One region of the Pseudomonas helleri genome, then DNA from elsewhere that is predicted to be linked to it. Evidence: riboswitches for the same ligand, from Rfam matches in the RefSeq annotation. Region 1 holds a riboswitch; each other region holds the start of a gene.

Region 1 (9,660 bases):
TGAGCGCCATGTTCTGCGGCTTGAACGGCACCACGCGCACGCCCTCGCGGGTCAGCCAGCGGCACAACGCCGTTACCAGCGTGCTTTTGCCCGCATCGGAAGTGGTGCCCTGCACCATCAATGTGCTCATGAAACGTCCTTGGTTCGCGATTGGCTATAAGCCTGCAAAGCCTCTTGCAGCTTCAACCAGTCGGCTTCATCGGCAGGCAGGCCAAAACGCACGCTGCTGTTGCTGGCAAACAGGCGCAGCAAAATCCCGCGCCGGGCCATAAAGTCGTAAAGCTGCTCGGCCTCTGGGGTGATCAGCCACTGGAACAAGGCGCAGCCGCCCTGCGGGAGCAAGTCATGCTGGCCCAGCAAGTGCTGCAAGCGGGCACTGGCCAACTCACTGCGCTCTCGCTGCCGGGCATGGCCTTGGGTGTCGAGCAGGCACGCCTGGCCGACAATCCGCGTCGGGCCGCTGACGGCCCACGGGCCGACTTGCTCTGCCAGCAGCTTGAGCAATTTAAGCTCCGCCAGCACAAAGCCCAACCGCACCCCGGCCAGGCCGAAAAACTTGCCGAACGAACGCAGCACAATCAATCCGCTGCGCCCACTCTCGGCAGCCAGACTCAACTCGGGGGTGTTGTCCATAAAGGCTTCGTCCACCACCAGCCAGCCGCCGCGCTGGGCCAGCCGTGCGTGCCAGTCGAGCAAACGCTCGGGGGGCAGGCTCAGGCCCGTGGGGTTGTTGGGGTTGACCACCACCAGCACATCGAGGGTGTCGAGGTAGATGTCGACTTCCTGCTCCAGGACTTCACGCACGATGAAGCCATTGCGCCGCCATGATTCGGCATGTTCGGCGTAGCACGGTGACAGCACGCCGACCTTGCCACTGCGGCGCAGACGCGGCAGCAACTGGATCGCGCATTGCGAACCCGGCACCGGCAATACGTGGGGGGCGCCGTAATACTCGCAAGCCGCCTGCTCCAGCCCGTCATCGGTTTCGGGCAAACGCGCCCAGGCCCGCTCAGGGATCGCCGGGATTGCAAAAGGCCAGGGCGCGAGGCCACTGGACAAGTCCAGCCATTGCGACTCGGCGATGCCGTAGTCGAGGGCCGCCTGACGCAAACGTCCACCATGCTCAAGCAAAGAACTCACTCCCCACGCACAAGATCAGTAACCACAGCCACACACCGCGCTGCACCAACTGCCAACCACGGCCAATCGAATCGGCATCGGCGGGCACGCCTTCACCCAACTGCGGGCGCTCATGCACTTCACCGTGATAAATCGCTGCGCCACCCAGCTCAACTCCCAGCGCACCGGCGCCGGCCGCCATCACCGGCCCGGCATTGGGGCTGTCCCATTGCGGCGCCTGCTTGCGCCAGCAGGTCAACGCCAAGCGGGTTTTACCGAGCAAGGCGTAGGTCAGTGCCACCAGCCGTGCAGGAATGTAATTAAGCAGGTCGTCGATGCGGGCTGCAGCCCAGCCAAAACGCTCGAAGCGCTCGTTGCGATAACCCCACATCGCGTCCAGGGTATTGCTCAAACGGTAGAGCACCACGCCCGGCGCACCGGCAACGACAAACCAGAACAGCGCCGCGAACACCGCATCACTGCCGTTTTCCAGGACCGACTCAGTTGCGGCCCGGGCCACTTCGGTTGCATCCAGTTCGCTGGTTTGCCGGCTGACCAGATAACCGACCCGCGTACGCGCCTCGTCCAGATCATTGGCGCGCAAGGACTCGGCCACCGGCTGCACGTGCTCACCGAGGCTGCGCATGCCCAGCGCGCAGTACAGCGCCAGAATCTCCACCAGCCAACCGATATAGGGCAGCCATGACAAGGCCGTGGCCAGAATCGTCAACGGCAACACCGCCAATACCCAGGCGGTCACGCCATGGCTGCGCCAGCCTCGGCCACCGGAATTGAAACGCTGTTCGATACGGTCAGCCATGCGGCCAAACGCAACCAGCGGATGCCAGCGTTTAGGCTCGCCGAGCAGCGCATCCAACGCCACACCGGCTACGCACAACAACGCCACACTCATGGCTTCACTCCCCAATAATTCTCGTACACCAACTCACTCAGCGGGCGCGCCTGCGCCCACCCTTCCAGCACCAGCATCGGCGCCGGATAAAACTGCTCGACCGGCCCCAGGCACAACACCGCCAGCGGTTTGGCCCCGGCAGGCAGACCCAGCAGATCGGCCAGCGCCTGAGGTTCGAACAACGACACCCAGCCCATGCCCAGGCCTTCGACCCGCGCCGCCAGCCAGAGGTTTTGAATCGCACAGGACAACGACGCCATGTCCATTTCCGGCAATGTCCGACGGCCAAAAATGTGCTTTTCGCGGTCATCCATCAACGCGGCCACCAGCACTTCGGCGCAGTCATTAATGCCTTCGACCTTGAGCGTCATGAACTCGTCTGAGCGCTCGCCCAAAGCCTCAGCGGTGCGTACCCGCTCGGCTTCGACCACGGTTTGAATCTTGCCGCGCAGCTCACGGTCGGTGATGCGGATAAACCGCCACGGCTGCATCAGGCCCACGCTCGGCGCCTGATGCGCGGCTTCGAGCAAGCGGGCCAACAACTCGGGCGCCACTTCACCACCGCTGAAGTGGCGCATATCGCGGCGCTCAGCAATGGCGCGGTACACAGCGGCCTTTTCTTCAGGGCTAAATGCGTTGTCGCTCATGGCACCTTCACAGCGCACGGCGCGAACAACGCGGCAATGGCCTGGGGATTGGACGGAAAGTAAAAGTGCACATAAGACGCCGTCATACGCCCTTCGCGATACACCGCTTCGGCACCGCGCCCGCCATTGGGGCTAAGCCCCCGCGCAACGGGCTCAAGTTCGGTGCTGGTCAACGAGTGATGATAAGTGTGACCACGCAGCAGACCTTCGGGCATTTCGACGGCTTGCAAGGCCAGCGCAGCCAGGCGCTTTTGCATCGTCGCCTCGCCCTTGAGCAAGCCCACCAGCGCTTCACGCTGACCTTCAACATCGGTCAAGGCGTCTAGCAGATAAAGCATGCCGCCGCACTCGGCCAACAGCGGTTTGCCCGCGTGATGGTGGGCACGGATCGCTTCAAGCATCGAGGTATTGCGCGCAAGGGCCTGGTGATGGAGTTCCGGGTAACCACCGGGCAAATACACACTGTCGGCCTGCGGCAGTTGGGTGTCGCGAATCGGCGAGAAAAACACCAGTTCAGCGCCCATGTCGCGCAGCAGTGCCAGGCTCGCGCCATAGGTAAAGGCAAACGCTTCATCGCGCGCCACGGCAATCCGCACACCGGCCAGCAACGGCTCAATGGCCACCGGCTCAGGCGCGGCGAATTCCACCGGCGGTGGCAGCGCTACCTCGCAGGTGCTGGCCAAGGCATTGGCGGCGGCGTCCAGACGCATATCGAGGTCATTCAACTCGCTGGCTTGCACCAGACCCAAATGACGGCTGGGCAACTCGATCCCGGTTTCGCGGGACAACGCGCCGTACCAGCGCAAGCCTTCGGTCAAGCTGCCTTCCAGCAACTGCGCGTGGCGCACAGTGCCCACCCGGTTGGCCAACACCCCGGCAAACGGCAGGTCCGGCTGATAGCGCGCCAGCCCCAGGGCCAATGCGCCAAACGTCTGGGCCATGGCCGTACCGTCAATCACGCCCAATACCGGCACGCCAAAATGGCGGGCCAAATCGGCGCTGGACGGCGTGCCATCGAACAGGCCCATGACCCCTTCGATAAGGATCAGGTCCGATTCACCCGCCGCTTCCCAGAGCAAGCGCCGGCTTTCGTCGGCGCCGACCATCCACAAGTCGACCTGATACACCGGCGCACCGCTGGCGCGCTCGAGGATCATGGGGTCAAGAAAATCGGGGCCACATTTAAAGACCCGCACCTTACGCCCCTGATTGCGGTGCAATCGGGCCAAGGCGGCGGTGACGGTGGTCTTGCCCTGACCGGAGGCCGGTGCGGCGATCAACACCGCCGGGCAATGACGCGACTCTCTCATGCTTCAACACTCACAATTCAATGCCTTTCTGGGCTTTGATACCGGCCTGGAAGGCATGTTTGATCACGCCCATTTCAGTCACGGTATCGGCCAGGTCAATCAGTTCAGGTTTAGCGCCGCGCCCGGTGACCAGCACATGCTGCATCGGCGGGCGGGCTTGCAAGTCGCTCAGCACTTGCTCCAGATCGAGATAGCCGTGCTTGAGCGCAATGTTCAATTCATCCAGCACCACCAAGCCAATGGCCGGGTCGCGCAGCATCTCGCGGGACACTTGCCAGGCGGCTTCAGCGGCGGCGATGTCACGCTGGCGGTCCTGAGTTTCCCAGGTAAAACCTTCGCCCATCACGTGATAGCGCACTTGTTCAGGGAAGCGACGGAAAAAAATCTCTTCGCCGGTGCTGTTACGCCCCTTGATGAACTGCACCACGCCGCACTGCATGCCGTGGCCCATGGCCCGGGCCAACATGCCGAAAGCCGAACTGCTCTTGCCTTTGCCGTTGCCGGTCAACACCAGCAGCAGGCCGCACTCATTGGGAGCGCTGGCAATGCGTTCGTCCATAATCGCTTTTTTGCGTTGCATGCGCGCCAGGTGACGTTCGTCGCGCTCGGGGGATTCATTCATGGCAGCTCTCCGTTGGGGCTAAAAAATGCAAACGGGAGGCGGGGGAATTCGTTAACAATCGACACACCTTCGCCCGCCGCAAGGGTGCTGGATGGATCAGGCCGGTCTCCGGGCTCATGAGTGGGCGTTCCTGAATAAGGAACAGCACCGGGCCACGCGCCTTCCCGTGCAATGAACACAGTGGCATTGAGCGTGATGTTGACTCATTTACCGTTGCGGGGGCAGCGCCGGGATCAAAGCGGTTGTGTGGGTCAAACGCGCCCTCACCGGCTTCCCTGTTTCACTCTGCCAACCTTGGGTTGCAGAGCACCTGAAACACGCCGCGAAGGTTAGAGGGTTGGGGGTGGAGCGTCAATTAAAGGTGCCGGGCTGCGCAGCAAACAAACCCGTCAGCCTGAACCTTTGAACGGCTACGCTTCTCTATGACTACACGCCCACTGTTTTCATGGAGATCCATATGCTCAAGCGCCAGCACGCTGTTGTCATCGTTTTAGCGGCAGGGTTGGCCGCCTGCGGTGAAAGCTCGACCCTGCAAGTTACCGACGGCACAGGCCCCACGCCTACTCTGCCGGCACCGAACAAAACGCTGATCCCCACCGTCAACATCGCCCCGGCGGTGGGCTGGGCGCAAGGCACCAAGCCGGTTGCCGCACAAGGTTTGCAGGTGCAGGCATTTGCCGAAGGGCTCGACCACCCGCGCTGGCTCTATGTATTGCCCAATGGCGATGTGCTGGTGGCCGAAAGCAATGCACCGGCCAAGCCGGATGGTAGCCAGGGGCTGCGCGAGTGGATCGCCAGCAAGGTCATGGGCCGCGCCGGTGCAGGTGTGCCGAGCGCCAACCGCATCACTTTGTTGCGCGACACCAACCACGATGGCAAAGCCGACACCCGCACAGTGTTTCTAGAAAACCTGAATTCGCCCTTCGGCATGACCCTGGTGGGCAACGACCTGTACGTGGCGGATGCCGACAAGCTGCTGCGCTTCCCGTATCAACCGGGCGAAACCTCCATCAGCGCGCAGCCGACCAAGGTCATTGACTTGCCCAGCGGCCTGAACCACCACTGGACGAAAAACGTCATCGCCAGCCCTGACGGCAAAAAACTCTACGTGAGTGTCGGCTCGAACAGTAACGTCGGCGAAAACGGCATGGACATCGAAGAAGGCCGCGCGGCGATCTGGGAAGTCGACCCGGCCACCGGCAGCCACCGCATTTTTGCCTCCGGGCTGCGTAACCCCAACGGCATGGACTGGGAACCCAAGACCGGCAAACTGTGGACCGCTGTGAACGAGCGCGACGAAATCGGCAGTGATCTGGTGCCCGACTACATCACCTCGGTGCAAGACGGCGGCTTCTATGGCTGGCCCTACAGCTACTACGGGCAGCACGTCGACGTGCGGGTCAACCCGCAAAACACCGAGCTGGTGGCCAAAGCCATTGCCCCGGACTATGCCGTCGGCCCGCACACTGCCTCGCTGGGCCTGGCCTTCGCGCAAAACAGCACACTGCCGAACTTCACCGACGGCGTATTTATCGGCCAGCACGGCTCATGGAACCGCAAACCGCACAGTGGCTACAAAGTGATCTTCGTCCCGTTTGCCGATGGCAAGCCTGACGGCATGCCGATTGACGTGCTGACCGGCTTCCTCAACTCCGATGAAAAAGCCATGGGCCGCCCGGTGGGGGTCGTCATTGATAAACAGGGGGACTTGCTGGTGGCCGATGATGTCGGCAACAAAGTGTGGCGGGTGTCGGGGGAGTAAACCTTTAAATACCCTCACCCCACTTTATCGAGGCGAACCCACGTGTTGTGAAAGACACAAATCGGTTCCCTCTCCCTCGGGAGTGTATGGACCGGGGACATAGCGAACACAATGTTCGGAGACATCGCGAACACTTTTAATAGGACACATTGACCCCTTAGGAGGTGTGATGTGTCCTGGAAAGAGGTGTCCGCAGTGGATCTTCGTCTCGAATTCGTCGCCTTGGCTTTGGCTGAGGGCGCTAACATCAAAGCATTGTGCGAGCACTTCAATATCGGCCGCACCACTGCTTATAAATGGCTCAAGCGTTTCCAATGTGAGGGTAAAGACGGGCTGATAAATCGGTCCCGTCGACCCCACAGTTCGCCTAATCGAACTGCTCACGAGTCTGAGAAGCAGATACTGGCGCTTAATATCGAGCACACCGGCTGGGGGGCGCGCAAGATCAAGGGATGCCTTGAGCGGCGCGGCAACAACATGCCTGCAGCCAGTACGGTTCATGCCATTCTCAAGCGTAATGAGCGCATCGACCCTCATGCAGGTCTAGTCAAACCATTCATCAGATTTGAACACGAGCAGCCCAATGATCTGTGGCAAATGGACTTTAAAGGCCATGTGCCCATGCGTACGGGTCGCTGCCATCCATTGACACTTCTGGATGACCACTCGCGTTTCTTTTTAACTATCGCCGCCTGTGGCAACGAGCAGCGCAGTACCGTACAGGCCCATTTGATCAATGCGTTTCGCCATTACGGGCTACCTGAGCGCATGACGATGGACAACGGGGCGCCGTGGGGCGACGAGCCTGATGCGTATACAGGGCTGGAAATCTGGATCATGCGTCAGGGCGTAAGGGTGAGCCACTCACGCCCCTACCACCCTCAAACGCAGGGCAAGCTGGAAAGACAGCATCGCAGCATGATCAGGGAGGTTTTTAAGGGCTTGTGTCTGATTGACCTGCCCAGCGCGCAGTTCACGCTGGATGAATGGCGCAAGATCTACAACTACGAGCGCCCGCACGGTGGCATAGGCATGCAGGTACCAGCGTCTCGCTATACGCCCAGCGCACGGGAGTATCAGGAGGTGCTACCTGCCATCGAGTACGGTGCTGAGCTTCATGTGCGAAAGGTGCAGGCTAAAGGTGAGATCTACTGGCAGGGTCAGCCCTGGAGGCTCGGTAAAGGCTTTAAAGGCGAGCGTGTAGGTGTACAAGAGGGTATTGAAGATGGGCAATACGATGTCTTCTGGGGAAGCCATCGTATTGCGCAAATTGACAGAGTGACCGGGGTTGTAATATCAGGGAAAAAGCTTCGTTAACTGTTCGCTATGTCTCCGAACAAAGTGTTCGCTATGTCCCCGGTCCATACAGGGAGAGGGTTGGGGTGAGGGGCGCTTGAACGGTGAGTTAAGGCAACCGCGCCAAATGCTGCTCGGTTGGCAAGACGCGCTTGGCGTTCAGGTAGGCTTTTTGCCAATAGGCTTTGCTGAGGCTGTCCAGCTTGACCGTGCCGCCCGTGGCAGGCGCATGCACGAAGCGACCTTCACCCACGTAGATACCGGCGTGGCTGACCTGAGTGCCGCCACTGGTGGCGAAGAACAACAGGTCGCCGGTTTGCAACTGGTCTTTGCCAACATTCTGCCCACGCATCACGATCATTTCGCGGGTGGTACGCGGCAACGAAATACCCGCCATGTCGTTGTAGACGTACTTGATCAGACCGCTGCAATCAAAACCTGAGTCCGGTGTATTGCCGCCCCAGCGATACGGCGTGCCCACCAGGCCCAACGCACGAAACAATACGTCTGCCGCCAGCGGCGAACCATCGTCGATCGGACTCGACGACACAACCGGTTTGACTTCAACGGGAGCAGGTACAGGACGGTTTGCGCAGGCACTGAGCAGTGCGGCGAATGTGATGAGGGCAACGCGGGCCAGGGTCAACATAAACAGAACGTTCCTGATTCTGGATACGGCTACTGAGCCGCGAAACCCGAAGCCGCGACAGGGGATACCTTCGCGGCTTCAGGAATTTAACATTGCGACTGAATTCTAGCGCTTAGAAGTCAAACTTCAAGTAACACTTTAACTTTACTTGCGGGCCACTACGCTGGTTGGCGCCATGGCCAAAGCACGCTTGGCTTCAATAAAGGTCTTGTTCCAGTAGGTGTCGCCCAAGCTATCAATCCTTACACCACCGCTGCGGCGGCTGCTGGAGTGAATAAACTGGTCATCGCCCAGGTAAATGCCAGCGTGGCTGACACGTCCGCGACCGTTGGTGCTGAAGAACAGCAGGTCACCCGGTTTAAGGTTGTTTCGCGCGACCAACGGTGCATTTACGTTGATCATTTCGCGGGTGGAGCGCGGCAATTGCATGCCCGCTTCCTCTTTGAACAGATAGCCGATAAAGCCACTGCAATCGAAACCAGCTTCAGAGGTGCCGCCAAAACGGTAACGGGTACCGATCAAGGACATTCCGCGCTCAAGAATGCTGTCAGCCAGGGCCGGCAGTTCGTAAGGCTTGCTGTTTTCGGAAAATTGAGCCAGTTCTTTTTCAGTGGCCAGTTCTTCCTGATAAAGAGCGGAAGACTGCGACGAAGATGACTTTTGAACCTGTGAATCGACAACTTGCTGGGACACTGGCGAGTGAGCAGCGCAGCCGAAAAGCAGGGTAACGAGTGCGAGAGGCACGAGGGGTGCGAAGCGCTTTAGCATGGGCACGACCGTGGCTGTAGGAAAAGTTACCGCGACTATGCCCTCTATGATCCTCATTTGCAAATTCAATCGAATAAAATGTGACTTAGTCGATTTCACGTGACATCTAAGGTTTTACACCCCTGACAATCGATTTTGCGTAGACGCCCGTCTGACACGCAGGTTTTCTGGCGCCTGAATACTGCCTAAACCTTGTAGGAATGCGCTTTTACAGCAAAAGATCGCGAGACAAGCTCGTTCCTGCATAAAAAGGGGATAGCGGGTATTTACCAGCCGAGGGTTTCTTTCAAGAAGGGAATGGTCAGCTTGCGTTGGGCCTGCAACGAGGCCTGATCGAGGCGCTCAAGCAATTCAAACAGCGCGCTCATGCTGCGTGTGCCGCGCGTGAGGATGAAATGCCCGACTTCGTCGGTCAGGTGCAGGCCACGGCGCGAGGCGCGTAACTGCAAGGCACGCAGCTTGTCTTCATCAGACAAGGGGCGCATTTGAAAAATCAGCGCCAGGGTGAGGCGTGATTTAAGGTCGGCCAGTTTGATCGGCAATTCACGTGGCGAGGCCGAGGCGGCTATCAGCA
Region 2 (9,660 bases), 1.3 Mb from region 1:
TCGCGGTGAACGAGATCACCACCGAGTTCCAGGCAAAGTGAAAGTAGCCACTGCGCTGCTCAATGTGCAGGTAGTTTTCCAGCGTCGGGGTGAAGATAAACTGCGGCGGTGAGGCAAACGCGTCGAGTTCGGTCTTGAAGCTGGTCAGCACCATCCAGAAGATCGGGAAGAAAATCAGGATCGCGATGGCCCAGGCCAGGGTGCCGAGCAGCACGCTTTGCAGACGGCGGGATTGTTGGAGTGTCATCACGTGATCCTCACGACTTGTCTGTCAGGTTTTTGCCCAACATGCGCACCAGAATAATGGCGGCGATGTTGGCAATAACCACGGCGATCAACCCACCGGCCGACGCCATGCCGACGTCGAACTGCACCAGTGCCTGGTTGTAGATCAGGTAGGCGAGGTTGGTCGAGGCGTAGCCGGGGCCGCCGTTGGTGGTGGTGAAGATTTCGGCGAACACCGACAGCAGGAAGATGGTTTCAATCATCACCACCACGGCAATCGGGCGGGCCAGATGCGGCAGGGTCAGGTGCCAGAAAATCGCAATCGGCCCCGCGCCATCGAGGCGGGCGGCTTCTTTTTGCTCTTGGTCCAGCGACTGCATGGCGGTCATCAGGATCAGGATGGCGAACGGCAACCACTGCCACGAAACAATGATGATGATCGACAGCAGCGGGTAATGCGCCAGCCAGTCAATCGGCTGGGCGCCGAAGAACTTCCAGACGGCCGCGAGAATCCCTGACACCGGGTGAAAAATCAGGTTCTTCCAGATCAGCGCGCCCACCGTGGGCATGATGAAAAAGGGTGAAATGAGCAATATCCGGACAATGCCGCGGCCCATGAACTCAGTGGCTTCCAGCAGGGCACTGATCAACACGCCGAAGACCACGCTGATCAACAACACGCTGCCGACCAGCAGCAAGGTGTTGGTGGCGCCCGGCAAAAAGCCCGAGTCGGTCAGGAAGTAGGTGAAGTTTTCCAGCCCGACAAACTGGTTTTCGCCGGGGTAGAGCAAGTTGTAGCGAATCAGCGAAAAGTACAGGGTCATGCCCAGCGGCACGATCATCCACAGCAGCAACAGCGCCACGGAGGGTGAGACCAGAAACCAGCCGGGGTTGAGTAGCCGTGATTTACGCACCTGCGGCGGGGCGTCAATCGCTGTCGTAACAGTCGAAGTTGTCATGGTAAGTACCTGAAAAATAACGCAAAGCGTTTGTGGGAGCGGGCTTGCTCGCGATCGCATCACCTCAGTGAATCAGGTGTGCCGAGTTGCCTGTATCGCGAGCAAGCCCGCTCCCACAAGGTTTTGGCGTTGGGTCGACTACTTGGGATAGCCCGCACGTTTCATTTCGCGCTCAGTGGATTGCTGGGCGGCCGCCAGGGCTTGGTCCACCGTGGTCTGGCTAATCAGCGCTGCCGAGAACAATTTGCCGACCTGGGTGCCGATGGCCTGGAACTCAGGAATCGTCACCAACTGAATGCCCACATAGGGCACAGGTTTGAGGGTCGGGTCTTTGGGGTTGGCGGCTTTGAGCGACTCCAGCGTGACCTTGGCAAATGGCGCGGCCTGCAGGTAGGCGTCGGTGTAGGTCGAGTTGCGCGTGCCCGGCGGCACATTGGCGATGCCGTCTTTTTCAGCCACTAAAGCGCCGTACTCCTTGGAAGTTGCCCAGGTGCTGAAAGTTTTTGCGGCGTCTTTGGCTTTGGAGCTGGTGGGAATGGCCAGTGCCCAGGAGTAAAGCCAGGCGCTACCTTTGTCGGTGACTTGATGCGGGGCAAAGGTGAAGCCGACATGGTCAGCAACTTTGCTCTGGGTTTTGTCAGTGACAAATGACCCGGCGACGCTGGCGTCAACCCAGATCGCGCATTTACCGCTGTTGAACAGTGCCAGGTTTTCGTTAAAACCATTACTGGTCGCACCCGGAGGGCCGGACTCCTTCATTGTGTTGACGTAGAAGTTCAGGGCGTTCTTCCATTCAGGGCCGGTAAATTCTGGCTGCCACTTCTCATCGAACCAGCGCGCGCCGTAGGCGTTGGCCACGGTGCCGATCAGGGCCATGTTCTCGCCCCAGCCAGCTTTGCCGCGCAGACAAATGCCGTATTGCTCCTTATCGGGTTTGTTCAGTTGTTTGGCAAAGCCTGCGATCTGTTCCCAGGTCGGGTGCTCAGGCATGGTCAGACCTGCCTCTTTGAACAGATCGGTACGGTAATAGGTCATGGAGCTTTCGGCGTAAAACGGCAGGGCGTAGAGCGTGCCGTTGACTGACAAACCGTCACGTACTGACGGGAACACGTCTTCGATGGCATACGTGGCGGGCAGGTCGGTCATGGGTTCAAGCCAGCCTTTGGCGCCCCACAGTGCGGCTTCGTACATGCCAATGGTCAGTACGTCGAACTGGCCGCCCTGGGTCGCAATATCGGTGGTCAGGCGCTGACGCAGGACGTTCTCTTCGAGGACGACCCAGTTGAGCTTGATATCGGGGTGTTCGCTCTCGAAGGTTTTCGCGAGCTTTTGCATACGGATCATGTCGCTGTTGTTGACCGTGGCGATGGTCAGGGTTTGCGCGCCCAAGGCGATGCCGCTGAGGGTCATGCAAGTCGCCACACATAACGCTTTGACAGGAATATTCATTGAGCACTCCTCTTCATCGGCCAGGCGGCTTTTGAAGGACGGTTATTGTTTTTATAGCTGCCGGTCCAGAGACCTGCACGTAGGCTGATTACAGCCCTCAATCACCGTCGTGACAAAGCTTTGGAAACACTTGAACCGATACTATTTTGCACTGCGCTGGCGTTCACCCGGCAGCGGCTGGTTTTGCTCGGTCAAACGCTGGACCGCAAGGCGCCGATAGTGTGATGGAGTCATGCCTTTGAGCTGCTGAAAACGCCGGTTGAAGTTGGAAATATTGTTGAATCCGGACTCAAAACAGACGTCGGTGACGGCTTTTTCGCCATCGGCCAGCAACTCGCAGGATTTGCTGATGCGCAAACGGTTCACAAACTCGATAAAACAACGCCCGGTGGCCTGTTTGAACACCCGCGAGAAATAGGTCGGTTTCATGCCCATGTACGCGGCTACTTCTTCCAGGGTCAGCTCGCGGGCGTAGTGAGTAAAAATATAATCCACGGCGCGGTTGGTACGGTCGATGGTCTGCTCGTCAGCCAAGTGCCCGGCCTTCACACCTGACAACAACTGATAATCGTCGCAGTCGGCCAGCAACTGCAGCAGGATCAAAAAATGCCCCAGACGGGTGGTGCCGGTGGCGTCAGCAATGGCCTGCATCAGGTCGACCGCCCGGCGAATGGTTTTAGCGCAACGAAACTCGATGCCGTACTGCGCCCGCTCAAGCATCGGGGTCAGGGCTTTTAGCTCGGTGAACACAGTGCTCGCGTTTTCGAGCATTTCATCGGTGAAGTTGACCAGCATGTCGCGCAGGGGCACCACTTCATCCTCGCCCACCTGGCTGATCCAGTTGTGGGGCAGATTGGGCCCGGTCAGAAACAGTGTTTCAGGGTAAAAATTGCCGATATAGTCGCCGACAAACACTTTGCCGCTGCTGGCCACAATCAGGTGCAGCTCGTATTCCTTGTGGAAGTGCCAGCGGACCAAGGGGCAGGGGAAGCCATGCTGGCGATAAATGATCGACAAGCCGTTATGGTCGTCCATCAGTTCGTAGGAAGGGTCGGTAGCTCTGACGAGTCGCGTCATGATTTCGCGCTTATTCGGATTGTTATGGGGCGATCATGCCGCCTTATCTAAATTCCTACCAGCTACGGTTATTACTCCGTCGCAATCGAGGCGACGTTCTGTACGCATAGGGCCTGGTTCAATGAAAACACTGTTACTGATCGGCATCGGCGCGGGTGACCCGGAGCACATCACCGTCCAGGCGATTAACGCCCTTAACCGCGCATCGGTGTTTTTTGTGCTGGACAAGGGCCAGACCACTGAAGATCTGGTGCGCCTGCGTCTGGAAATCTGCGAACGCTATATCCGCGAACCCGCGTACCGCGTGGTACAGGTCAGTGATCCGCAGCGTGATAGCTCAACGCCTTCCTACACCCAGGGCGTGGAAGACTGGCATGAGCAGCGCGCCGAAGTGTTCCAGCGCCTGATTGAAGATGAACTGGCCGAGGGCGAGTCGGGGGCGTTTCTGTTATGGGGCGAGCCGGGGTTGTATGACAGTACGCTGCGTATTCTTGAGCGGGTGCGGGCGAATGGCTGCACCGGCTTCGACTACGAAGTGATCCCCGGCATCAGCAGTGTGCAGGCATTGGCGGCGCGCCATCGCGTGCCCTTGAACGGTATTGGCCAGCCGATACGTATCACCACCGGGCGACGACTGACCGCCGCAGACCTGGACAACGTGGTGGTGATGCTCGATGCCCACTGCGCGTTTCAGGCGTTTACCCAGGAAAACCTCGATATCTATTGGGGCGCTTACCTGGGCACCGCCGATGAAATCCTGATTGCCGGCAAGCTCGCTGACGTTTGCGAGCAGATCAAACACACCCGTGAAGCGGCGAGGCAGCGCAAAGGCTGGATCATGGACACTTACTTGCTGCGCCGGTGCCTTGCACCCGAATTATGAGGTGAGTGGCCTGGCGCTGTTTTTCGCCTCGATCCACTGCGACATGTATTGCGTACTTTTATGCTGATGATGACGCAGCATGGCGCCGGTGAAGTTGTTGCGCCGATGCAGCTCAAGCCCGGCGCGGCACGCGTTGATTCGTTGCACCAGCGCCGGGCCATGGTCGCTTTGCAGGTAGCGCGCCTGGAGCAGTGCCTGGCCGTTTTGCTGGGCGTTCTGCCAGGCCTGCGGGTTTTGATACAGCTCAAGCGCGGCGGCAGCAATGGCACTGGCGCTCTGTTCAATGGCCCCGGCCCACGGCATGTCACCGTGCATGCCTTCGGCGCCGATCGGGGTCGTCACGTTGGGCGTACCGCACAGCATGGCGTCGGCAATTTTGCCTTTGATCCCGGCGCCAAAGCGCAGCGGCGCGAGGCAGATGCGGGCGCTGCTCATTACGGCCAGCGCGTCTTCGGCCCAGTTCAACACGTGAAAACCTTGCTTGGGGTTATGCAAGGCCGTGGCTTTGGGCGGTGTGTAGGCACCGTAGATATGCAACTGGGCATCGGGCAACTGCTGGCGGATCAGCGGCCAGACCTGAGTTTTCATCCATAGCACCGCGTCCCAGTTGGGCGCATGGCGAAAGTTGCCAATGCTCAAGAAGTGCTGGCGTTGCTCAAACGGCACGAACTCGGTCGGCACCTTGTCAACCATCAGCGGGCACCAGTGCAACAAGGCGGCGGGCACGTGGAATTGCTCGACCAGCAGATCAATCTCGTATTCAGAAATCATCAGGTTCAGGTCGCTGCGATAGATGGCGGCAATTTCTCGCTGCGCCAAATCGGCATCGGCCATGTGTTCGAAGGTCTGCACGGGCGAGGGCGCAAACAGGCGACTGAAGTCATCCTGCTCGGGATGATCCTTTAAGTGAGCCTTGAGTTGCAGATGGCGAGCATCACGCAGGCTTTGCAGGTCTGAGGTCTCCAGCACCCGCAGGGCATTCGGACAGTGTTTTTCGACACGCCAGCCGAACTGTTCCTCCATCATGAAGCGGTCAAACAGCACGATATCCGGGGCCAGTTCACTGATAAAGGCATCAAAGCTGCTGTTATTCAGCTCGATAGCAACCTCAGCAATGCCCAGGGCCGCCAGATCAGCCTTGTGTTCGCCAATCCCGGCGGGGCTGCTGAAGGTGATGTGCCAGCCTTCCTGCAAGAAGCTCTCGATGATTTGCATCATATGCCCGCCCGCCGCCGAGGAGCGTGGCTCGGGCCACACGTAGCCAATGATCAGAACGTGGGTAGGGCGGGGCAACGACATGAGCAGATCCTTGGAACCGGGGGCGGCTGAAAAAAGGCGGCAATTGTCGCGCAGTCAGGTACGTATGACCAACTCGATTGTGGGCGTGGATAGTCGCTCAACATTGACCTGTTACAAAGCACTGCGTAGCCTTGCACCTTCGAGGTTCTTCGCCACGCGAAGCTAAGACGGGAACGCGGTATGCCGCGGCTGCCCCCGCAACTGTAAACGGTCAATAACCCTGCCAGGCCACTGCTGATTCAGCGGGAAGGCGCAGGGCAGAGGTCAGCCGCTGGCGGACTTCCAGCCGTGAGCCAGGAGACCTGCCTCGTACCAGATTCTTACTTCAACCGGGCGGGGTGATCCGGTGGCGAAGAGTAACCGCACACACCGGGCGGTTCTCGTCCCGTATGCCCGCCGCTTTGCCAAAGGGCATCCGATGAAAACACTGGCCAAAACCCCCGTCACTATCGTTACCGGCTTTCTCGGCTCGGGCAAAACCACCTTGCTGCGCCATATGCTGGACAACGCTCAAGGTCGTCGCATTGCCGTGATCGTCAACGAGTTCGGCGAGCTGGGCATCGACGGTGAAATCCTCAAGCAATGCTCCATCGGCTGCACCGAAGAAGAAGCCAACGGCCGCGTGTACGAGCTGGCCAACGGCTGCCTGTGCTGCACCGTGCAGGAAGAGTTCTTCCCGGTCATGCGCGAACTGGTTGCCCGTCGCGGCGACATCGACCACATCCTCATCGAAACCTCGGGCCTGGCCTTGCCAAAACCGTTGGTTCAAGCCTTCCAGTGGCCAGAAATCCGCAGCGCCTGCACCGTTGACGCGGTCATCACCGTGGTTGACAGCCCGGCCGTTGCCCGTGGCACCTTCGCCGCCTTCCCGGACCAGGTCGACGCACAGCGCAAACTCGACCCCAACCTGGACCACGAATCGCCATTGCACGAACTGTTTGCTGATCAACTGGCCAGTGCAGACTTGGTGATCCTCAACAAAACCGACCTGATTAACCCCGAAGACCTGGCCAAAGTTCGTGCAGAAGTCGCTGAAGAACTGCCACCGGCGGTAAAAATCATCGAAGCCAGCAGCGGTCGCCTGCCGCTAGACGTGCTGCTGGGCCTGGGCGCCGGTTCTGAAGACCATATCGACAGCCGCCACAGCCATCACGACCATCACCACGATGGCGATGATGACCACGACGATCACGACCACGACGCCTTTGACTCGATCTCCATCGAGCTGCCACAAGCAGAAGAGCGCCTGCTGCTTGACGCACTCACGGATCTGGTCGTCAAGCACGGCATTCTGCGGGTTAAGGGCTTTGCTGCCATTCCTGGCAAACCGATGCGTTTGCTGATCCAGGGCGTGGGCACGCGTTTTGACAAGCACTTCGACCGCGCCTGGCGCAGCGACGAAGCACGCACCACCAAACTGGTGCTGATCGGTCAGGACCTGGACGCAGCCTTGCTTGAGTCCACACTGCGTACAGCGTTGGGCGCTTAAACCATGCATTTGCTCAGGACCCAGCCCGGTGGCTTTGTATCGGACGACAACATTGCCGACCTAGGCCAGACCCCCGCCGAGCTGGTGATCCTGTGCAGCGGTGATTCAAGCCTTGCACTGCTCGCGGACGCCGCGCAGCAGTTGCCTGAAGATTATCCAAGCCTGCGTCTGGCTAACCCGATGCAGGTGCAAAACCACGGCTCGGTCGATCTGTATGTCGATCAGGTGCTGCAACACGCCAAAGTGATTCTGCTGTCATTGCACGGCGGCATTGGTTACTGGCGCTATGGCATCGAGCGGTTGATGCAGTTGGCCGAACGCGGCGTGACGTTGATTCTGGTGCCGGGCGATGACCGGCCCGATCCGGAGCTCAGCGCGTTGAGCACCGTACCCCCCGAACACGCCGAGCGCCTGTGGCACTTTTTACGCCAGGGCGGGCGGACAAACGCGTTGCAACTCTATCGTTGCCTGGCCAGTCTGTGGCTGGAGCGCGATTATCCGTGGGGCGAGCCACAAACCTTGCCGCGTACGGCCATCTACCACCCGCAGCACGGCAGCGCCGAACTTGCTCACTGGCAAGCCGATTGGCAAGCCGGGCAGCCGGTAGCGGCATTGCTGTTCTATCGCTCGCACTTGCAGGCGGCCAATACCGCATTTGTCGATGTGTTTTGCCAGCGCTTACAGGCGGCCGGGCTAAACCCTTTGCCGATGGCGGTGGCCAGCCTTAAAGAGCCGGGCTGTCTGGCGGTGGTACAAGATCTGCTCGATGAGGTTGATGCCGGGGTCATTTTGAATACCACCGGTTTTGCTCAATCCAGCCCGGAAGCGCCGCATCTGCGGCCGTTCCGGCGCAATATTCCGGTGATCCAGGCGATTTGCGCTCAAGACAATGAACCCGGCTGGCGCGACAGTGAACAAGGCCTGGGCCCGCGTGATTTGGCGATGCACATTGCCTTGCCCGAGCTGGATGGGCGAATCATCAGCCGCCCTATCAGCTTCAAAGACCTGGCCTGGCGCAGTGAGCGCAGCCAGTCAGACGTGGTGTGCTACCGCGCACAACCCGAGCGTATGGACTTTGTTGCCGAGCTGGCACGGCGCTGGGTTGAACTGGCCCGTGTTCCCAACGCGCAAAAACGCATTGCCCTGATTCTGGCCAATTACCCGACTCGTGATGGGCGCATTGGTAATGGCGTGGGACTTGATACCCCGGCGGCGGCGTTGAATATATTGCGCGCGTTACAGGCTCAGGGTTATCCGCTGCAAGACGACTTGCCAGCATCGGGCACCGCGTTGATTCAAGCGCTATTGGGCGGGGTCAGCAACGATCTGGACAGCCTTGACCTGCGGCCCTGCCATCAAAGTCTGGGCCTGGATGAATACTGGGCAATGTTCAATCAGTTGCCCGAAGCCAATCGCCAGGCCGTGAACGAGCGCTGGGGCACGCCGCACAACGATCCGATGTTCCGCAGTGGCCGCATGATGATTGCCGGGCTGCGTTTTGGTTTGACCTTTGTCGGCATTCAGCCTGCCCGGGGTTATCAGGTGGACGCCAGCGCGGTGTATCACGATCCGGATCTGGTGCCGCCGCACGGGTATCTGGCGTTTTACTTCTGGTTGCGCCACACCTATGGCGCCCATGCCGTGGTGCACGTGGGCAAACACGGCAATCTGGAATGGTTGCCGGGCAAAGGCGTCGGCCTGTCTGAACACTGCTGGCCGGATGCGATACTCGGCCCACTGCCCAATGTTTACCCGTTTATCGTCAACGACCCGGGCGAGGGCGCACAGGCCAAGCGGCGCACCCAGGCGGTGATCATCGACCACCTGATGCCCCCGCTGACCCGCGCCGAAACCTACGGCCCGCTGCGTGATCTGGAACTGCTGGCCGATGAATATTACGAGGCGCAGTTGCTTGACCCGCGCCGCGCCCGCGAATTGCAGGGCGATATTCTCAAGCTGGTACGCGACACCCACATTGATCGCGAGCTGCAACTGGACGACAACCTCGACAGCGATGCCGATGCGGCTATTTGGTTGCCGCGTCTGGACACCTATTTGTGCGACCTCAAAGAGTCGCAAATCCGCGACGGGCTGCATGTTTTCGGCGAATCCCCGGCCGGGCGACTGCGTATCGACACCTTGCTGGCGTTGCTGCGCATCCCCCGTGGTGATGGCCGGGGCGCCCAATCAAGTCTGTTGCGGGCATTGGCTAAAGCCTTTGAACTGAGTTTCGACCCGCTGGACTGCGCGCTGGCCGAACCCTGGACCCAGCGTCAGCC
Region 3 (9,660 bases), 1.5 Mb from region 1:
CTCGCCGCCCGACAACTGCGACAGTCGCCGTTGCAGCAAGTGGCCGATATCCAGCGACTCAATCAATTGCGCCGACACCGGCTGCCCGACACGGGCGGCATTGCGCCGGGCACCCAGCTCAAGCAGTTCCTGGACCTGCAAATCCCACTGGCTGCGAAAGTCTTGCGGTAGATACGCCAACGTTTGCGCACGCTGTGGCGCGGGCCAGTGCTGAAACGCCCGCTGCTGCAACTGCACATTGCCGGCACTCAGCGTCTGCACACCGGCCAGCGCACGCAAGGCGCTGCTTTTGCCCGAACCATTGGGCCCCACCAGTACCAGTAGTTCGCCGGGCATCAAGTCGAGATCAAAATCATGCAGCACGGCTTTGCCAGCGTGGTGCACGCTCAAGCCATGCGCCTGTAAAACCGGGTTCACCTTCATGCTGCGGGCCTCGCACGGGTTAACAGCAGCAGAAAAAACGGTGCCCCCAACAAGGCGGTCAGCAACCCCAAGGGGATTTCGGCAGGCGGCAAGACACTGCGCGCCAAGCCGTCGAGCAACGCCAGCAAGGCGCCGCTGGTGAGGGCGCTGGCGGTAATCAGGCGCTTATGGGTGGGGCCAATCAGCCAGCGCACCGCATGGGGAGCCACCAGCCCGACAAAACCCACCAGCCCGCCCCAGGACACCGCCAATGCGGTAATGGCTGCGGCCAATAACAGCGACACATTGATAAAACGCTGCGGTCGCAAGCCCATGCTGTAGGCCACATGATCGCCCAGACCCAGCAGATCCAGGCCGTGGGCCAGGCGCTGTGCGCAGATCAAGGCCAGCCCGGTCAGCAAGGCCAGCAAACCCAGTGCGGGGAAATCCGGGGTGTGAATCCCGCCCAGTGTCCAGCTCAGCACCACCTGTAAATTCACCGTTTCATCGGACAGGGCGAGCAACAGCAGGCTGCGCAAGGCCCCGAGCAGCGCCGCCACGGCAATCCCGGCCAGCAGCAAGCCGCTGGTGTCGTTGATGCGGGTCAAGCGGGTGATCAGCAGCACCAATAGTGTCGCGCCCCAGGCACCGGCGAAGGCCAGTAGCGGCAAACTCAACGACATCGCCAAGGGCAAGGGCACCAGCAACGCGATGGCCGCGCCGACCGCCGCACCGGGCGCGCTGCCCAGCAAGTACGGCTCTGCCAGCGGATTACGGAACACCCCCTGAAAGATCACCCCGGCCAAGCCCAGGCAAGCGCCCACGCAAAAGGCCGCCAGTACCCTGGGCAGGCGCCAGGTCATCAGCAGTTGCGCGAACGGGGTTTCATCGCCTCGCCACAGCGCCCACCAGTCACTCCAGTGCGCCAGTTCGGCGCCAAGCCACAGGCCGATAAAAATCGCTGGCAAGGGGGTCAGGCACAGCAGGCGATAGCGTCTGTTGGCGGCGCTCATGGCGGTGTCTCGGCAAGGGGCGGGAACAGTTCAGGGTGCAGCAGCGCGGCTAACTGCTCGACGCCTTCGACCACGCGCGGGCCGGGTATCAGCAACAAGGCACTGGGAATGCTGTCGACACGGCCGGCTGCGACGGCCGGAATGCTTTGCCATCCCGGACGCACAGCCAGGCTGGCCGCCTGTTGCGGGCTGCCCGCGACGATAATGCGCCTTGGATTTGCCTGAAACACTGATTCGCCGCCCACCTGGCTCAGGCGGCTGTCAACAAACGGGTTAGTGCCGCCTGCCAGGCGCAAAATATCACTGGTGTAATTGTGCCCGCGCAAGGTCAGGTAGTGGCCGCGATCATTGCTGCCGGTCTCCAGGTACACCGGCACCGCAGGCTGCCCGGCCAAGCGCGCTTGTACGGCATCCAGTCGCACCTGCATGCGTTCAATCAGTTGCTCGGCGCCCAATTCATGGCCGGTGGCCTGGCCCAGCAGACGGATATTGGCCAGCACGGCCTCCAGATCGCGGTGGTTGAGCACCAGCGCCGGTATGCCGATGCGTTGCAGCGGCTCCACCAGGGTTGCCGCTTGCCGGGCCGGGGTCATGACCACCAGATCAGCTTGCAGGCGGGCGATGGCCTCCACAGAAAACCCCAGACGCCCGCCAACTTTGGCCCGTTCGGCAATGTCGGCGGGGTAACGGGTAAACGCCTCGACACCGACAATGGCATCCCCGGCGCCGATCGCCGCCAGCATCTCGACGTTACTGGCGAAGATGGCGACGATCCGTTTGGGCGGGTGCGTCAGCGTGACCTCGCGGCCCAGGGCATCGACCACAGTCCGCGGGAAGTCGTCATCGGCCCTGGATACAAGGCTTACCAGCAGACACAACAGCACAAGCCAGCGCATACGGCTTAGAACCGGTAATGCGCGCCGAGGTACAGCTCACGCCCCGGATTACTGTTGCCCAAACCGCCATTGGAGGCGCGTGGGTCGGCTAAGGGCGAATCGTTGCCGGTGGCGATAAACAGCGTGCTGCGCTCGATATCGAACAGGTTATTGACCCCGCCAAACAGGCTCAATTGCTCGCTCAGGTGGTAATTGCCACGCAGGTTAAAGACCCAGAACGGTGCCTTGCGGTACACGTAGTTGGTGTCCGGGTTGAGCAGTTTTTCTTCGGTGCGGTAGTACACCGGGCCGCGCAAAATGCCATTGACCCCGACATCCCAGTCACGTTCGCGGCCATAGGTCAGCGCCAGGCTGGCCTGGTATTGATACATGCGCTGGATCTTGTCGCGGTACGGGCCGGTCAAGGTGGGCGCTGCGCCTTTGTCGTCCATGTCGAAGTTCCACACCGCATTGGTGTTGAGCCGCAGGATGCGTTCGTCACCGAGGGCCAGGGCGCTGGCCAGATCGTATTGCCATTGCGCTTCAAGGCCACGGATCACCGCGTCGCCGTCGCCATTGACGTATTGGCTGATGCTCTTGGTCACCGGCTGCGTGGTGATGCGGTCCTGAATGCGGTTCTGGAATAGCGCCAGGTCAAAGAACTGGTTGGCATTGGTCAGGGTCACGCCGGTTTCGAATTGCAGGCTGGTTTCGGGCTTGAGGTTGGCGTTGCCCAGCGTCTGTGTGCCACTGATGGTGGTGAAGTCTGCTGCCAGCTCGCCTGCCAGCGGCGCACGGAACCCGGTCGAAACGCCTACCCGCAGCTTGACCCCCGGCATGGCCTCGTAGGCGCCGCCTAGGCTGTAGGTGACTTTGTCGAAGTCTCGGGTTTTCTCGTCCAGCAGCGGCATGTAGTCGGTCTTGACCGTGCTCGACTGGCCATAGCTGTAGCGCGCACCCGCGCGCAGGGTCAGGCGGTCGTCCATCATCCGCTGCACGACTTCGGCGTACAGCGCCGCGCTCAGGTCATCGGAGTTGATGTCGTAGGGCGCCACCTGACTGCTGGTAGAACCGTTGACGGCAATACGGAAGCGATCGTTGCGCAGCTTGCTCTTTTCCAGGTCCAGGCCCACCAACAGATCAGTGCTTGGCGTCAGTAAAAACTGCGGCGTCAGCTTGATACCGTAAGCCTCAAGACGACGCTCGATGTGGTCTTTGCTGAATCCCGGGCTGCCATTGCCCAGCACCGGCGAACCCCAGTGCAAATCGTCAATGTCACGGAAGGCATAAGCCTGCGAAGACCAGTTCAGCCACTCGGTGGGTTTGGCGACCCAATCGAGCTCTACCGACTGGTTGTAGCGATTGTCGTAGTTGCCATAGTTCCACTGCGAACCGCGAAAGCCCGCGTCATAGATGCCGTCTGAACGCACGGTCAGGTCGAGGCGCTGGTCTTCTGACAGCTCGTACCCCAGCGCCAACAGGCCGCCACGACGTTTCCACGAGGTGTTTTTCTGGGTGCCATCGGCGCTGTGGTAGTCATTGCGCCGACCGTTGTCCAGGCCCAGGTAGTAATCCAGCGGGCCCGAACTGCCACTTTGGTACACGCTGCCCTGTGCCAGCCCCCACGAACCGCCTTGCAACGTTGCGCCACCGCCTTGGGTGTTGCGGCCATTGCGGGTGATGATATTAATCACCCCGCCAATCGCCTGGCTGCCGTAAATGACCGAGGCCGGACCGCGAATCACTTCAATGCGCGCCACTTGCGCTGGCGACAGCTTGGAAATATTCGCCGTACCTGCGCGGCGGCCGTTGACCAGTACCGTTACCTGGCTGCGGTAATCGCGGCCCTGGCCATCAGTGTTGCCGCCACGGATGTTGATCGAGGTCTGGCCCGGCGTCCATTCACTGAAAAAGCCCACGGCGTTCTCGGCCAGCAAATCGGTAAGGTTGCGTGCCGAGGAGCGCTCGATCTGATCACTGTCGATGACCTGCACGGTGCTGGTGACATCCTTGAGCGACTCACCGGCGCGCGGTGCGCTGACCAGGGTTGAGTCCATGTGCAGGACCGACGGGTTTTCTGCGGCAAAGGCCGCAAGACTGACACCGAGCCAAAGCGGCACGGCTGCGCTGAACGAATGGCGCAGGGGGGCGTTGCACAGGTTGAGCATGGAGAAGTCCGAAGGCATTTTTATAGGAGTTATTTACGCGTGCCAGATCAAGCTGGCCGCCCGTTTCGGGGCACTGGCAAGCCAACCCCCTGGCACTTTTTGCAGGTTGTCTTGCAGGTGGCGTTCAAGCAGCCCTTGCGCCGCGCCATCCAGGGCGCCGAGTTTTTCCATAAAGTGCATCAAGGCCGCATACGGTGAGGCAAACAGCGTGCTGAAGGCCCAGTCGGTGAAATGGATCTGGTCGGGTTGCCAGCGATCCGGCAACTCAGCCAGCGTCAGTTGGTAGCCGGGGGTCATGTCACTGCGGTGCAGTTGCGGCGGCAAGAAGCCGGACAGGCAATAGGTGCGCGGGCCTTCCTGCGCGGGCTGGTTCCACACCAGGGTGCGCGTGGCCAGCGGCCGAACCTGCTGAACAAACGCCAGGGCCTGGCCGTCTGCCACCGGGATATTCGCGCACAACACGGTTGTGGTCGGGGTGAGCGGCAAATTTGGCAAGTCCTGCCAAAGGCCGTTGTGCAGGCTCAGTTCAACACTGGGTGCCTGGGCTGCCAGTTGCTCAATGCTGCTACGCATAAAGGCGTTGGGCTCAACCACCGTCCACTGCCCACAGGGCATCAGCAAGTGGCGACCGAGAATCCCCGAGCCGGCGCCAATATCCAGCAATTGCTGTTGCGGGCCGAGCAGCTCGAGCAAGCGACCGCCCACGCGCTCCACATAGTTGGAGGCGGCCAGATGCTCGGCATAAAACGCAGCCTCACGGTCGGGCCAGACAAAAGGGGTAGTAGCGGACAGTCGGGTTGCAGGGGTCATGGAGGCGCCGTCAGATAGAACCAAAACGGGCACTCAGGGGAACTCACGCAGAAAAATGACGGGCAGGGAGGGACTTTGCGCGCGCCAAGGCCTGCATCCGCCCACCGCGGAGTGCCATATGTTGGATCAGGCCGGTCTCCGGGCTCACGAGGGTCATGAAACATTCGCCTTCCCATGCCAAAGCACAGTGGCTACTTGAATATTTCGCTCGCATACCGTTGCGGGGGCAGCGCCGGATTGGCCTGAAAAGGCGTACCGGCTTCCCGTTTCACCCTGGGCGCGATGGCCAAGGACACCTGAAACAGGCGCGCATCTGACCATTGGTCACCCGATGCGTCAACCATGAACATGAATAATAATTCATGAATACACAGCCTGTAGGAGCGAGCTTGCCTCGCGATCTTTTGATGTTTTAAAAGATCGCGAGGCAAGCTCGCTCCTACAGATATTTATATAAATCAGATAGATAGAAATTAAATTTAAGGTAAAGAGTTAACTGCGATCGTGAGCCTTATCCGCCAGTTTCCCGGCATCGACCCGCACAAACACCGAATCCCCGACCGCCGTCAGCACGTCCCCGGCATACACCTCGCAGATCACCCGGCTCTTGCGTCCGACGTCACCCTCAACCCAGGCCCGCAGGGTCAGAGGGACGCCCATCGGGGTGGGTTTGATGAACTTGATGCCCAGGTTGCCGGTGACGCAATTGATCCTCGGCAAGCTCTCTGGCTGGCGATCTTCCGCGCGGTAGTGATACGCCATCACCGTCCAGTTCGAGTGGCAATCCACCAACATCGCAATCAACCCGCCGTACACCAGGTCAGGCCAGCCGCAATAACGCGCATCCGGCAAATGTTCCGCTACAACGTGAACACCGTCTTCATGCCAGTAGCTCTTGATGTGCAGGCCATGGGGATTGTTGCTGCCACAGCCATAGCAAACGCCTTCAGGCGCAGCGGTGTCTTGCAAGGAAGGGGAGATGTGGTGCATACCGTGATCGTCCTTTACTGGATTTCAAATCTTGCCATTCCCCTTACGTTAACGTAAAGATTGGTAACAGTGCGCAGATCTAAAATAAAAATCGCAAAGCTCACTGCTGTGGAGCGCCTGATGACTCTTACAAAAACACTTCAGCCCAAGCCCCTTCGCGAAGTTCGCCTGGCCCGGGAAAAACTGCACCTCGAAGGTCTGGTGCCCAGTGGCGTGTTGCGTGCCGAAATCGACGCCTCATGGCGCCGCAGCCTCAACCACGGTGTGCCCGTGAGTGGCCAGCATGAACTGAGCCTGCAAACCACTGCGAGCCTTGACCTGTTATTGGCCAACAACCAGTTACTGATCGACGCGGCCATGCCGGCCATTGATTACTTGAACCAGCGTCAGGGCAAGGATGGCTTGATCATTCTGGCCAACGCCGACGCCACCATTCTGGCCGTAGAGGGCCGCGCCGACCGCCTCAAAGGCAGCGGGGTGCCGGACATTACCCTCGGCGCCTGCTGGAGCGAAGCCGCACGCGGCACCAACGCGCTGGGCACCACGCTGGTCGAAGGCCGACCCATGTTGATCGATTGTGGCGAGCACTATCTGGATCGGCTGAGCCGTTTTTCCTGCACCTCAGTGCCGATTCATTGCCCGCAAGGCGACATCCTCGGCGTGCTCGACCTGACCCGCGAAGGGCCGCTCGGTCGCGTGCACGACAGCACCGCGTTACTGGGCATGGCTGTCAGCCAGATTGAAAGCCGGGTGTTTAATACCAGCTATTCGGAGCACATCGTGCTGGCCTTCCACAGCCGTCGCCAGTACCTGGAGTCCCCGTGGCAAGGCCTGTTGGCGGTCAGCCTGAGCGGGCAGATCCTCGCGGCCAGTGGCCAGGCCTGCCAATTGTTGCGCACTGAACGCTCGGTGCTGGTAGGGCAACGTTGCGAAGCGTTCCTCGGGCTCGATGGCCTGCAACTGCTGGCTCGTCTGCAACAAGGCGCCCTGGGCAGCCTGCAAACCGCCCAGGGCGAATTCTTCTACAAAACCCTGCGTGCGCCACAACGTTTGCCGAATGTGCTGACGGCGCCACGCACGGCGCCGAAAACCACGCCGCCCGCGCCTGATCTGGAGGCGCTGGCCGGTAGCAACGCCCGTTACGCCCGGGCCTTGCTCATGGCGCGCCAGGGCCTGGCGAATGAGCTGCCGGTGTTGCTGCTGGGGGAAACCGGCACCGGCAAAGAGGTGGTCGCCCGTGCCTTGCACATGGCCGGCAGCCGTAGCGCCAAGCCGTTTGTTGCGGTTAACTGCGCAGCAATTCCTGAAGGCCTGATTGAGTCCGAACTGTTTGGTTATCGCGAAGGGGCCTTCACCGGCTCGCGCCGTGGCGGCATGATCGGCCGCCTGCAACAGGCCCACGGCGGCACCCTGTTTCTGGATGAAATCGGCGACATGCCGCTGGCCCTGCAAGCGCGCCTGTTACGGGTGCTGCAAGACCGCAAGGTCGCTCCTTTGGGCGCAGGCGAAGAGCAGGACATCGACGTCGCGCTGATCTGCGCCACCCACCGTGATCTCAAACAACTGGTGCACGAACACCACTTTCGCGAAGACCTGTTCTACCGGGTCAATGGCATCAGCGTGATGCTGCCGGCCCTGCGCGAGCGCGAGGATTTCGGCGCCTTGATTGCCCGCTTGCTGGGCAAATTGCAGGCCCCGCACGTGAGCTTGCACCCCGACTTGCAAGCCTTGCTCGACGGTTATCACTGGCCGGGCAACATCCGCCAACTGGAAATGGTCCTGCGCACGCTGCTGGCCATGCGCGAGCCTGACGAGGCTGAACTGACCCTTGAGCATCTGCCCGACAGCCTGCTCGATGACCTGAGCGCCAGCGAGCGCCCACCGGCGGGCAGTATTCGCGAAAACGAACTGGAGCTGATTCGCCAATCCCTGGACAACCACCAGGGCAATGTGTCTGCGGCTGCTGAAGCGCTGGGTATCAGCCGGGCCACCCTGTACCGCAAACTCAAACAGTTGCGCGTGTGATGCGGCGCCTGATCGTCGGGCTGATCGACAGCCCCAACCCGCAAGCGTTGCATCAGGCGCTGCACTGGCTGTACGGCTTTGTTCGCCCGCACCGCTTGGCGATTGCCGGGCTGCTGGGCTTGTCGGTGTGTGCCTCGTTGCTGGTACTGGTACAGCCGTGGCTGACCAAACAACTGATTGATGACGGCTTGCTCGCGCGCAATTTTCCGGTGCTGGCGACGGTGGCCGGGCTGATGATCGTTGCCGGGCTATTGGGCACGGCGCTCTCGGGGGTGAATCGTTACCTGCACACCCGGCTGTCCGGGCGGATTCTTTTTGCCCTGCGTGATGACCTGTACCAGCACCTGCAAACCCTGTCGCCGGGGTTCTACGGCCAGAGACGTATTGGTGACCTGATGTCGCGGATCGACGGCGATGTCGCCGAAATTCAGCGATTTGCCGTGGATTCATTGTTCTCGGCAGTGTCCAGCATCATTGGTTTGCTGGTGGCCTTGGGCATGTTATTGGCCTTGTCGTGGAAGCTGTCGCTGCTGGCCTTGATCCTGATCCCGCTTGATGTGCTCTGGCTGCGCTGGATGCGGCGCAAAGTGGAGCGTGATGTCCGACAATTGCGCGAGCGCTCGGCTGACGTCTCATCGTTTATGGTCGAGACGCTGCCGGTGATGAAGTTTATTCAGTCGGCCGGTCAGCAGCAGCGCGAAGCCAAGCGCCTGGAAACCCTGGGCCAAGGCTATATGAGCCAACTCCTGCGCCTGCAAGTCACCGAGTTTTTCACCCAGGCCGTGCCGGGCACCTTGACCTCGCTGTCACGGGCCTGCGTGTTTTTGATTGGCGGCTATTGGGTCGTGCAGGGCACCTGGCAACTCGGTGCGCTAATCGCCTTTTCAACGTATCTGGGCATGGCCATCGGGCCGGTGCAAAGCCTGCTCGGGCTGTATGTGGCGATTCAACGGATGACCGTCAGCCTCGGCCGGGTCATGGAATTGCGCGGCGAACAGCCTGCCGTGCTAAGCCCTTCGAACCCCAAACCGCTTCCAGACGAGGGCGACTTGCGTTTCGAGGCCGTGCACTTTAGCCATCCCGGCCGTCCCAGCACCCTGAACGGCATTAATGCGCATATTCCCTACGGGAGCAAAGTCGCCCTCAGTGGCGGCTCCGGGGTTGGCAAGTCGACCCTGGTTGACCTGTTGCAACGCCACCACGACCCACAGTCCGGTCGGGTGTTGTTGGGCGGTGTTGACCTGCGTGAACTGAACTTGCTGGAACTGCGCCGCCGGATTGCAGTGGTCAGCCAGGACATCGTGCTGTTTCGCGGCAGTCTGGCCGATAACCTGGCTTACGCGGTACCGGGGGCCAGCCGTGAAGCGGTGGCCGCAG

The links. A riboswitch is a leader RNA that binds a small molecule or an ion and turns the genes downstream of it on or off. The one in region 1 is predicted to bind cobalamin.
Region 2: it holds a riboswitch for cobalamin, as region 1 does, so the genes downstream of both, cobW (cobalamin biosynthesis protein CobW) here and cobO (cob(I)yrinic acid a,c-diamide adenosyltransferase) in region 1, are expected to answer to the same signal.
Region 3: it holds a riboswitch for cobalamin, as region 1 does, so the genes downstream of both, ACJJU9_RS12720 (class I SAM-dependent methyltransferase) here and cobO (cob(I)yrinic acid a,c-diamide adenosyltransferase) in region 1, are expected to answer to the same signal.

What each region holds. Positions count from the first base shown of each region.
Region 1 covers NZ_CP174501.1:1,316,668-1,326,327, reverse strand. Annotated here, with positions in the region: gene ACJJU9_RS06125 (cobyric acid synthase) at 1-130, opposite strand, end outside; gene cobD (threonine-phosphate decarboxylase CobD) at 127-1,131, opposite strand; gene cbiB (adenosylcobinamide-phosphate synthase CbiB) at 1,124-2,032, opposite strand; gene bluB (5,6-dimethylbenzimidazole synthase) at 2,029-2,679, opposite strand; gene ACJJU9_RS06105 (cobyrinate a,c-diamide synthase) at 2,676-3,989, opposite strand; gene cobO (cob(I)yrinic acid a,c-diamide adenosyltransferase) at 4,000-4,611, opposite strand; cobalamin riboswitch at 4,693-4,940, opposite strand; gene ACJJU9_RS06095 (PQQ-dependent sugar dehydrogenase) at 5,069-6,373, shown strand; gene ACJJU9_RS06090 (IS481 family transposase) at 6,545-7,690, shown strand; gene ACJJU9_RS06085 (C40 family peptidase) at 7,779-8,318, opposite strand; gene ACJJU9_RS06080 (C40 family peptidase) at 8,463-9,086, opposite strand; gene hda (DnaA regulatory inactivator Hda) at 9,353-9,660, opposite strand, start outside.
Region 2 covers NZ_CP174501.1:2,653,211-2,662,870, forward strand. Annotated here, with positions in the region: gene ACJJU9_RS12010 (carbohydrate ABC transporter permease) at 1-250, opposite strand, end outside; gene ACJJU9_RS12015 (carbohydrate ABC transporter permease) at 258-1,184, opposite strand; gene ACJJU9_RS12020 (ABC transporter substrate-binding protein) at 1,323-2,633, opposite strand; gene ACJJU9_RS12025 (AraC family transcriptional regulator) at 2,775-3,710, opposite strand; gene cobF (precorrin-6A synthase (deacetylating)) at 3,832-4,593, shown strand; gene ACJJU9_RS12035 (glycosyltransferase) at 4,588-5,892, opposite strand; cobalamin riboswitch at 6,018-6,217, shown strand; gene cobW (cobalamin biosynthesis protein CobW) at 6,311-7,381, shown strand; gene cobN (cobaltochelatase subunit CobN) at 7,385-9,660, shown strand, end outside.
Region 3 covers NZ_CP174501.1:2,830,679-2,840,338, reverse strand. Annotated here, with positions in the region: gene ACJJU9_RS12740 (ABC transporter ATP-binding protein) at 1-423, opposite strand, end outside; gene ACJJU9_RS12735 (FecCD family ABC transporter permease) at 420-1,415, opposite strand; gene ACJJU9_RS12730 (ABC transporter substrate-binding protein) at 1,412-2,311, opposite strand; gene ACJJU9_RS12725 (TonB-dependent receptor) at 2,317-4,458, opposite strand; gene ACJJU9_RS12720 (class I SAM-dependent methyltransferase) at 4,492-5,268, opposite strand; cobalamin riboswitch at 5,380-5,583, opposite strand; gene ACJJU9_RS12715 (PaaI family thioesterase) at 5,761-6,258, opposite strand; gene ACJJU9_RS12710 (sigma-54-dependent Fis family transcriptional regulator) at 6,379-8,283, shown strand; gene ACJJU9_RS12705 (ABC transporter ATP-binding protein) at 8,283-9,660, shown strand, end outside.